Regions from separate parts of the Streptomyces sp. NPDC057099 genome, predicted to be linked through region 1. Evidence: riboswitches for the same ligand, from Rfam matches in the RefSeq annotation. Region 1 holds a riboswitch; the other holds the start of a gene.
What was found. Region 1 has a riboswitch for cobalamin ahead of metE (5-methyltetrahydropteroyltriglutamate--homocysteine S-methyltransferase). Riboswitches for the same ligand answer to the same signal wherever they lie in the genome.

Region 1 (4,803 bases):
GCCTTCGACCGGGCGGCCCGCCTCCAGGCGGGTCTCGCCGGGCGCGGCTACGACGGGACCCTGCGTGTCCTGGTGCCCGAGGCCCGCGTCTCCGTCCGCTTCACGGTCGCCAGTTGCGCGCTCCTCGCGGCACTGGCCGTCCTCACCTTCGTACTGGAAAGGCCGCTGACATGAGCGAGCCCGCCCTCGTCGCCCTGCGGGGCGCGTCCTTCGCCTACGAGGACGGCCCGGCCGTGCTCAGCGGCCTCGACTTCGAGATCCGCGAGGGGCGGGCGCTCGCGCTGCTCGGCCGCAACGGCAGCGGCAAGACCACGCTGATGCGGCTGCTCAGCGGCGGACTGCGGCCGCACGAGGGGCGGTTGACGGTCGACGGGCAGCCGGTGACGTACGACCGCAAGGGCCTGACCCGGCTGCGGACGACCGTCCAGCTCGTGGTGCAGGACCCTGACGACCAGCTGTTCGCGGCGTCCGTCGAGCAGGACGTGTCGTTCGGGCCGCTGAACCTCGGGCTGTCCGACACGGAGGTACGGGCGCGGGTGGCGGAGTCGCTCGCCGCCCTGGACATCGGCGCCCTGGCCGACCGGCCCACCCATCTGCTCTCCTACGGGCAGCGCAAGCGGACCGCCATCGCGGGCGCGGTCGCCATGCGGCCCCGTGTCCTGATCCTCGACGAGCCGACGGCCGGACTCGACCCCGACGGCCAGGAACGGCTCCTGGCCACGCTCGACGGGCTGCGGGCGAGCGGCACCACGGTGGTGATGGCCACCCACGACGTCGATCTCGCCCTGCGCTGGGCCGACGACGCGGCGCTCCTCACCCCGGACGGTGTGCACCTCGCCCCCGCGCCCACGGCGCTGGCCCGGACCGATCTCCTCCGGCAGGCGGGACTGCGGTTGCCGTGGGGTGCCGCCGCCGCGGACCTCCTGCGCGCGCAGGGGCTGTTGACCGGGTCGGCGCCCGGTCCGCGCACCCCGGAGGAGCTGGCCGCGCTGGCGGCGGGGCGGCCGGTGAGCGGCGGCTGAGGGTCGCTTCCGCGGCCTGACCGTGTATAGGCTGGCGGTGCAGCTGGTTCGCCCCGTCAGCCAGGCGGGATGCGTCGCAAGAGGGAACCCGGTGGGAATCCGGGACTGCCCCGCAGCGGTGAGCGGGAACGACCGCCGTCATACGCACTGGGTCCACGCAGGGCCCGGGAAGCGACGGCCAGTAGGTGTTCTCACATGGTGAGAACGTGCCCGCGAGTCCGAAGACCTGCCAACTGCCCGCGCGCGGACGATCCGTGCGCGGACATTCCGGTGACCTCGAGGGCGGGTCGGCGTACTTACCAGGCGAACGACCGCGCTGTGCCGCGCGAGGTCGACTCCGTCGGGTTCGTCACCCCTTCGCGCTCTCGTCCCGTCGCCGGGATCTCAGGGATTCGTCTCGCGAAGGAGATCTCCGTGACCACCAAGCCCGCAGCCGCGGCAGCACGGGCCACCGTGTACGGCTACCCCCGCCAGGGACAGAACAGGGAACTGAAGAAGGCGATCGAGGGCTACTGGAAGGGCCGCGTCACCGCCGACGCCCTCCGGGCCACCGCCGCCGACCTGCGCGCCTCGAACTGGCGGCAGCTGGCCGACGCCGGCATCGACGAGGTCCCGACGGGCGACTTCTCGTTCTACGACCACGTCCTGGACACCACCGTCATGGTCGGCGCGATCCCCGACCGTCACCGGGAGGCCGTCGCGGCGGACGCCCTGGACGGCTGCTTCGCCATGGCGCGTGGCACGCAGGACGTGGCGCCACTGGAGATGACCAAGTGGTTCGACACGAACTACCACTACCTGGTGCCCGAGCTGGGTCCGGACACGGTCTTCACCGCCGACTCCGCCAAGCAGGTCGCCGAGCTGCGCGAGGCGCTGGCGCTCGGCCACACCGCGCGCCCCGTCCTCGTCGGCCCCGTCACGTATCTGCTTCTCGCCAAGCCCGCTCCGGGTGTGCCCGCCGACTTCGAGCCGCTCACGCTCCTGGACCGGCTGCTGCCCGTGTACGCAGAGGTCCTCGCCGACCTGCGCGCGGCGGGCGCCGAGTGGGTCCAGCTGGACGAGCCTGCCCTGGTCCAGGACCGGACCCCGGCCGAGCTGAACGCCGCCGAGCGTGCCTACCGCGACCTCGGAGCCCTCACCGACCGGTCGAAGCTGCTGGTGGCCTCGTACTTCGACCGGCTCGGGAACGCCCTGCCGGTACTGGCGAAGGCGCCGGTCGAGGGACTCGCGGTGGACTTCACGGAGTCGGCGGCGGCCAACCTGGACGATCTGGCGGCGGTGGGCGGTCTGCCGGGCAAGCGGCTGGTCGCCGGTGTGGTCAACGGCCGCAACATCTGGATCAACGACCTGGCGGCCTCGCTCTCCCGGCTCGGCACGCTCCTCGGCCTGGCCGACCGGGTCGACGTCTCGGCCTCCTGCTCCCTCCTGCACGTGCCGCTGGACACGGGGGCGGAGCGGGACATCGAGCCGCAGGTCCTGCGCTGGCTCGCCTTCGCGCGGCAGAAGACCGCCGAGATCGTCACCCTCGCGCGCGGTCTCGCGCAGGGCACCGACACGATCGGCGCGCAACTCGCCGCGAACCGGGCGGACCTGTCCTCCCGGGCGAACTCCCCGATCACCCGCGACCCGGCGGTCCGCGCCCGCACGGCCGCGGTGTCCGGGGCGGACGCCCGCCGCTCGCTGCCGTACGCCGAGCGAACCGCCGCCCAGCGCGCCCGGCTCGGTCTGCCCCTGCTGCCGACGACCACGATCGGCTCCTTCCCGCAGACCGGTGAGGTGCGTACCGCCCGGGCGGACCTGCGGTCGGGCCGTATCGACACGGCCGGCTACGAGGAGCGCATCAAGGCCGAGATCCAGGAGGTGATCTCCTTCCAGGAGAAGGCCGGTCTGGACGTCCTGGTGCACGGCGAGGCCGAACGCAACGACATGGTCCAGTACTTCGCCGAGCAGCTCACCGGCTACCTCGCCACGCAGCACGGCTGGGTCCAGTCCTACGGCACCCGCTACGTCCGCCCGCCGATCCTGGCCGGCGACATCTCCCGCCCCGAGCCGATGACCGTGCGCTGGACGACGTACGCGCAGTCCCTCACGGACCGTCCGGTCAAGGGCATGCTCACCGGGCCGGTCACCATGCTCGCCTGGTCCTTCGTCCGCGACGACCAGCCGCTCGCCGAGACGGCCCGGCAGGTCGCCCTCGCCCTGCGCGACGAGGTGGGAGACCTGGAGACGGCCGGGACGTCGGTCATCCAGGTCGACGAGCCCGCCCTGCGCGAGACACTGCCGCTGCGTGCCGCCGACCGGCCGGAGTATCTGGCGTGGGCCACGGAGGCCTTCCGGCTCAGCACGGCCGGGGTGCGGCCGGACACGCAGATCCACACGCACATGTGCTACGCCGAGTTCGGCGACATCGTGCAGGCCATCGACGACCTCGACGCGGACGTCATCAGCCTGGAGGCCGCCCGCTCCCATATGCAGGTCGCCCGCGAACTCGCCTCGCACGGCTATCCGCGCGAGGCGGGGCCGGGTGTCTACGACATCCACTCCCCGCGGGTTCCGGGCGCACAGGAGGCGGCCGACCTGCTGCGCACCGGCCTGCAGGCCATCCCCGCCGAGCGGCTGTGGGTCAACCCCGACTGCGGCCTGAAGACCCGCGGCTGGACCGAGACCCGCGCGTCCCTGGAGAACCTGGTCTCGGCGGCCCGGACCGTCCGCGCCGAACTGGACGGGGAGCGGCCCGGACTCGCCTGACGCTCGCGGCCGGGGGCGGGCCGGGCATGGCCCGCCCCCGGTCGGGTCAGGTCGCCGTCGCGGCCGCCGCCGCCCGGCCCGCCGCGCGGCCCGAGAACAGGCAGCCGCCCAGGAAGGTGCCTTCGAGGGAGCGGTAGCCGTGGACGCCGCCGCCGCCGAAGCCGGCGACCTCGCCGGCCGCGTACAGACCGCTGATCGGCTTGCCGGAGGCGTTCAGGACGCGGCCGGAGAGGTCGGTCTGGAGGCCGCCGAGGGTCTTGCGGGTGAGGATGTTGAGACGTACGGCGATCAGCGGCCCTGCGCTGGTGTCCAGGATCCGGTGGGCGGAGGCGGTGCGGCTGAGGGTGTCGCCGGGGTAGGCGAGGGCGTTGCGGATGCCCATGACCTGGGCGTCCTTGGTGTACGGGTTGGCGATCTCGCGGTCGCGGGCCTCGATCTGCCGTTGCAGGCCGGCCAGGTCGATCAGGTCGTCCCCCGTCAGTTTGTTCATGCCGGCGACGAGTTCGGGCAGGGTCGTGGCGACGACGAAGTCCTCGCCCTTCTCCTTGAACCGCTCGATCGGCTCGGGGGTCTGCCAGATGCGCGACAGCAGCTTCCAGACGTTCTTCTCGGTGAGGTCCGGGTTCTGCTCCGAGCCGGAGAGCGCGAACTCCTTGGCGATGATCTTCTGGGTCGTGACGAACCAGGAGTAGTCGTATCCGGTGTCGGTGATCGACTTGAGGGTGTGGAGCGTGTCGTAGCCCGGGATGTCGGGGCTGGAGAAGCGCTTGCCCGTGGCGTCGAACCACATGGAGGACGGGCCGGGCAGGATGCGGATGCCGTGGTCGGGCCAGATCGGGTCGTAGTTCTTCAGGCCCTCGGTGTAGTGCCACATGCGGTCGGGGTTGACGATCCGTCCGCCCGCCTTCTCGGTGATCGCGAGCATCCGGCCGTCCACGTGCGCGGGCACGCCCGTGATCATGGACTTCGGGGGCTTGCCGAGGCGCGCGGGCCAGTTCTGCCGGACGAGGTCGTGGTTGGCGCCGATGCCGCC
Region 2 (4,803 bases), on a different contig from region 1:
CCCCGCTCGGACTGCCGGAGGCCTGGCCCGTGCTGGTGGACGCGGCCGTCGTCGACCTGCCGTACGTGCTGGTCGGCAGCGGCCGTCGACGCGGCAAGCTGCTGGTCCCGGGCAAGGCGTTCGCGGAACTGCCGGGAGCCGTGGTGCTGGAGGGGCTCGGGGGCTCCTGAGCTACGCCACCGTGTGGTGGGCCAGGGCCAGATGCGGGTCCGCCTCGCCGGGTACCGGCTCCGGGTCGGCGTGGACCAGGGCGGCGGTGAGGCGGGGCACGGCGTGCAGCAGCGCGTGCTCGGCGTCGACGGCGATCCGGTGGGCCTCGCGTACCGTCACGGTGCCGTCGACCACGACCGCGACCTCGGCGCGCAGCCGGTGCCCGATCCAGCGCAGCCGCAGTTCGCCCACCCCGCGCACCCCGGGAACCTCGGTCAGGGCCTTCTCGGCCCGGTCCACCAGGTCCGGGTCGACCGCGTCCATCACCCGGCGGAACACCTCCCGCGCCGCGTCCCGCAGCACCAGCGCGATGGCCGCCGTGATCGCCAACCCCACGATCGGGTCGGCCAGTTGCCAGCCCAGGGCCGAGCCGCCGGCGCCCAGCAGCACGGCCAGTGAGGTGAAGCCGTCGGTGCGGGCGTGCAGTCCGTCGGCGACCAGCGCGGCCGAGCCGATCGCGCGGCCGACCCGGATGCGGTAGCGGGCCACCCACTCGTTGCCCGCGAATCCGACGAGAGCCGCCACGGCGACCGCCGGGACGTGCTGGACCGGGCGCGGGTCGAGGAGGCGGTCGATCGCGGTCCAGCCCGCGAAGGCCGCGGACGCGGCGATCGTCAGCACGATCACGAGACCCGCCAGATCCTCCGCCCGCCCGTAGCCGTAGGTGAAGCGGCGGGTGGCCGCGCGCCGGCCCAGTACGAAGGCGATCCCGAGCGGCACGGCGGTCAGCGCGTCCGCGGCGTTGTGCACGGTGTCCCCGAGCAGTGCCACCGAGCCGGAGACGGCCACCACGAACGCCTGGGCCAGGGCCGTCACGCCGAGCACCGCGAGCGAGACCCAGAGCGCCCGCATCCCGCGGGCCGAGGACTCCAGGGCGGAGTCGACCTTGTCGGCCGTCTCGTGAGAGTGGGGGGTGAGGAGGTGGGACAGCCGGTGGCGCAGGCTGTGCCGGTGGTGGTGAGGGTGGGAGTGCTCGTGCCGGTCGCTCACGTGGGTCCCCTTCCGGTGCGCGGGAGTGGACGTGCACACGCCCACAGGGCCATTATGTGCGTATGAGCGCACGCATGCACCTGTCACCTGCGCACGATGCGCATCCGCGCAGCCCCGGCGAGGAACAGTTGGCGCTCGCCGCCGAACTCCTCGCCCTCCTGGGGGACCGGACCCGGCTCGCCCTGCTGCACGCGCTGACCGGGGGAGAGGCCGATGTCACGACCCTCACGGAGGCGTGCGGGGCGGCACGGCCCGCCGTCAGCCAGCACCTGGCGCGGCTGCGTCTCGCGGGCCTGGTGGACACACGCAAAGAGGGCCGCCGCGTGATCTACTCACTTCGCGACGGCCATCTGCGCCGACTCGTGGACGAGGCGCTGAACGTGGCCGACCACCGTCTCAGCGACCGCCCCCCGCACGACTGAATCAGTACCGCTCGGCCGTCCCCAGGTACCGCTCGGCGAAGGCGGCGGCCGCCACGGGCGACGAGAACAGGCGGCGCAGCCGTGCGATCGAGGTGCCCGCGCGGTACGGGTCGCCCGACGCCGCCCCGTGGAACACCTCGGCCAGCCACTGTGAGAACTCCTGGTAGTCCCACACCCGCCGCAGGCAGGCCTCCGCGTAGCCGCCGAGGCCGCTGTCGTCCCCGTCGGTCAGGCGGTCCGCCAGGGCGTCGCCGAGCAGGAAGGCGTCGTGCAGGGCGAGGTTCATGCCCTTGGCGGCGATGGGGGCGACCAGATGGGCCGCGTCGCCGGCGAGGTACAGCCGGCCGTGCACCATCGGCTCGACCACGTAGTCGTGCATGTCCAGGACGCGCTTCTCGATCAGCCGCCCCTCCGTCAGCGGCGGCACACCGGCCGCCCCGAGCCGCTGCCGCAGCTCCGCCCAGACGCGCTCGTGCGGCCAGTTCTCCGGGTCGTCGCCCGGCGGGCACTGGAGGTAGTAGCGGGTCACCTCCGGGCTGCGGGGCATCTGGCCCGCGAAGCCGTTCCCGTGACAGCCGAACAGCACGCAGTCGGCCGATGGCGGGGCCTCGGCGAGCAGCGCCAGCCAGCCGATGCCGTAGTCGTGCCGGGCGACCCGGACCCGCTCCGGCGGCAGCGAGGCCCGCGTCACTCCGCGCGCCCCGTCGCAGCCGGCCACGAAGTCGCAGTGCACGAGCCGCTGTTCACCCGTCTCCGGGCAGGTGTACGACACGGACGGCCGGTCGGTGTCGATGTCCTGCACCTCGACGTCCCGGACCCCGAAGCGGATCTCCCCGCCGCGCACGTCGGCGTACTCGCGCACCAGGTCCGTCACCAGCAACGGCTGCGGGTAGACGAAGTGATGACTGCCCGTCATCTCGCCGTAGTGGAACCGGTACCGCTCTCCGTCGAAACGGAATTCGCACGAGGTGTGCAGCTCGGCGCGGTCCAGCAGATTCCGGGCGAGGCCCCGCTTCTCCAGGCCCCGTACGGCCCACTCCTCGATGACACCGGCCCGGGGCCGCTGTTCGATGAACTCCCGGGTCTCGGTCTCCAGCACCAGACAGTCCACGGAGGCGGCCCGCAGGATGTTGCCGATGGTCAGTCCGGCGGGACCGGCGCCCACGACGACGACGGGGAAGTGTTGCGGGGCAGCGGAGTTCGCAGGGGAGGAAGCGTGGGTCATGCGCTCGATTATGAAGGCCCGAGCCGGGGGATCTCGATCGCCGGGCAGCGGTCCATCACCATCTCCAGGCCCGCGGCCCGGGTGCGGTCGTACGCCGCCTCGTCGACGACGCCGAGCTGGAACCACACCGCCCCGGCGCCCTTCGCGACGGCCTCGTCCGCGACCGCTCCGGCGAGGTCGCTGTTCACGAACACGTCCACGACGTCCACGTCGAAGGGGATGTCCGCCAGGCTCGCGTACCCCTGCTCGCCGTGCACGGTCTCCGCCTTGGGGTGCACGGGCACGACGCGCTTGCCGTAGCGCTGGAGCACGGCGGCGACGCCGTACGCCGCGCGCTGCCGGTTCGACGACAGGCCCACCACGGCCCAGGTGTCGCCGAGCTCGGTGAGGATCCTGCGGACCGTTGCGTCGTCGCCGTACACCGGCGGCCTCCTCGGGAGTCGTGGAAGAGCTGCTGTCCGGGCAACGACGCAGGGTGCGTCGTGATTCCCCCCGGATCCTCCGTGATAGCTTGCCGAGGCCAGTCGAACCCATGTACGTGGGTCAGGGAATCCGGTGCGAATCCGGAACTGACGCGCAGCGGTGAGGGGGACGGGCGGGGCCGCGGCCACTGAACGGCTCGTATGCCGTACGGGAAGGCGCCCCGCACCGGATGAACCCGAGTCCGAAGACCTGCTGGCGGCCCCCGCGGCCGGCCGGCGGTGGGGGAGCACCGTACGACCGGGCTCCGCGATCGGGCCCTCGACGTCTGAGGACTGGTTTCCTTGCCCCTCGCCCGACCCGCCCGCGCCGCCGTCCTGCTCGCGGCCTGCTCCCTGCTCATGACCGGCTGCGCAGGCTCCGAGGCCCCCAAGGCCAAGGCGTCCGCCACCCTCGACAACTGCGGCCGGAAGGTCCGGGTCGACAAGGCGCCCCGGCACGCCGTCTCCCTCAACCAGGGCACCACCGAGATCCTGCTCTCCCTCGGCCTCGCCGACCGAATAGCCGGCACGGCCACCTGGACCGACCCCGTGATGAAGGGGCTGGAGAAGGCCAACGCGAAGGTGCCGCGCATCGCCGAGAACAACCCCTCCTTCGAACGGGTCCTGGACTCCGAGCCCGATTTCGTCGCCGCGTCCTTCGTCTCCACCCTCGGCAAGGGCGGCGTCGCCACCCGCGACCAGTTCGAGAAGCTCGGCGTGCCCACGTACGTCTCCCCGTCCGACTGCGCCGGCAAGGACAACTCGGGCGGCGGCGACGGCAAGCGCGACAAGGCGCTGGGCATCGACGCCGTCTACGGCGAGGTGCGGGACCTCGCGACCGTGTTCGGAGTGAAGGACCGCGGCGACAAGCTCGTGGCCTCCCTCCAGCAGCGGATGAAGAAGGCCACGCGGGGCGTCGACGCCTCGGACGTCTCCCTTCTGTACTGGTTCGCCAACTCCGAGTCGCCCTACATGGCCGGCTGCTGCGGGGCGCCCGGCATCATGACGCGTGCCCTCGGCGCCGAGAACGCCTTCGACGACACGCACGAGGAATGGCCGCAGGTCAACTGGGAGACGGTCGCCGACCGCAACCCCGACGTCCTGGTCATCGGCGATCTCACGCGCAACTCGGAGACCGCCGAGTCGGCGAAGCGGAAGATCGCCTTCCTGGAGTCCGACCCGGTCACCAAGAACATGGACGCCGTCAAGAACAAGCGGTACGTGCTGCTCAGCGGGCAGGCCATGAACCCGACCATCCGCACCGTCGAGGGCGTGGAGAAGGTCGCGGCCGGACTGCGTGAGTTCGGGCTCGTGAAGTGACCGTCCGCGGACCGGCGCTCGGTGTCGCGGGCGCCTTGCTGCTGGTGGTCTCCGTGGCCCTGGCGATCACCATCGGACCGGCCGACATCCGGGTCGGGGACGTGTGGTCCGTCGTCGCCTCGCACGTCGGGCTCGGCAGCTCCGACCTGACGCCGATCCGGGACGGGATCGTCTG

Region 2: linked by a shared signal. The riboswitch ahead of ACFT4A_RS00390 (ABC transporter substrate-binding protein) and the one ahead of metE (5-methyltetrahydropteroyltriglutamate--homocysteine S-methyltransferase) in region 1 are both predicted to bind cobalamin.

What each region holds. Positions count from the first base shown of each region.
Region 1 is NZ_JBHUTX010000008.1:194,156-198,958, forward strand. It holds gene cbiQ (cobalt ECF transporter T component CbiQ) at 1-174, shown strand, start outside; gene ACFT4A_RS14370 (energy-coupling factor ABC transporter ATP-binding protein) at 171-1,022, shown strand; cobalamin riboswitch at 1,050-1,271, shown strand; gene metE (5-methyltetrahydropteroyltriglutamate--homocysteine S-methyltransferase) at 1,437-3,770, shown strand; gene ACFT4A_RS14380 (FAD-binding dehydrogenase) at 3,817-4,803, opposite strand, start outside.
Region 2 is NZ_JBHUTX010000001.1:73,562-78,364, forward strand. It holds gene ACFT4A_RS00365 (YbaK/EbsC family protein) at 1-170, shown strand, start outside; gene ACFT4A_RS00370 (cation diffusion facilitator family transporter) at 172-1,200, opposite strand; gene ACFT4A_RS00375 (ArsR/SmtB family transcription factor) at 1,263-1,622, shown strand; gene ACFT4A_RS00380 (4-hydroxybenzoate 3-monooxygenase) at 1,624-2,847, opposite strand; gene ACFT4A_RS00385 (CoA-binding protein) at 2,856-3,269, opposite strand; cobalamin riboswitch at 3,352-3,542, shown strand; gene ACFT4A_RS00390 (ABC transporter substrate-binding protein) at 3,669-4,628, shown strand; gene ACFT4A_RS00395 (FecCD family ABC transporter permease) at 4,625-4,803, shown strand, end outside.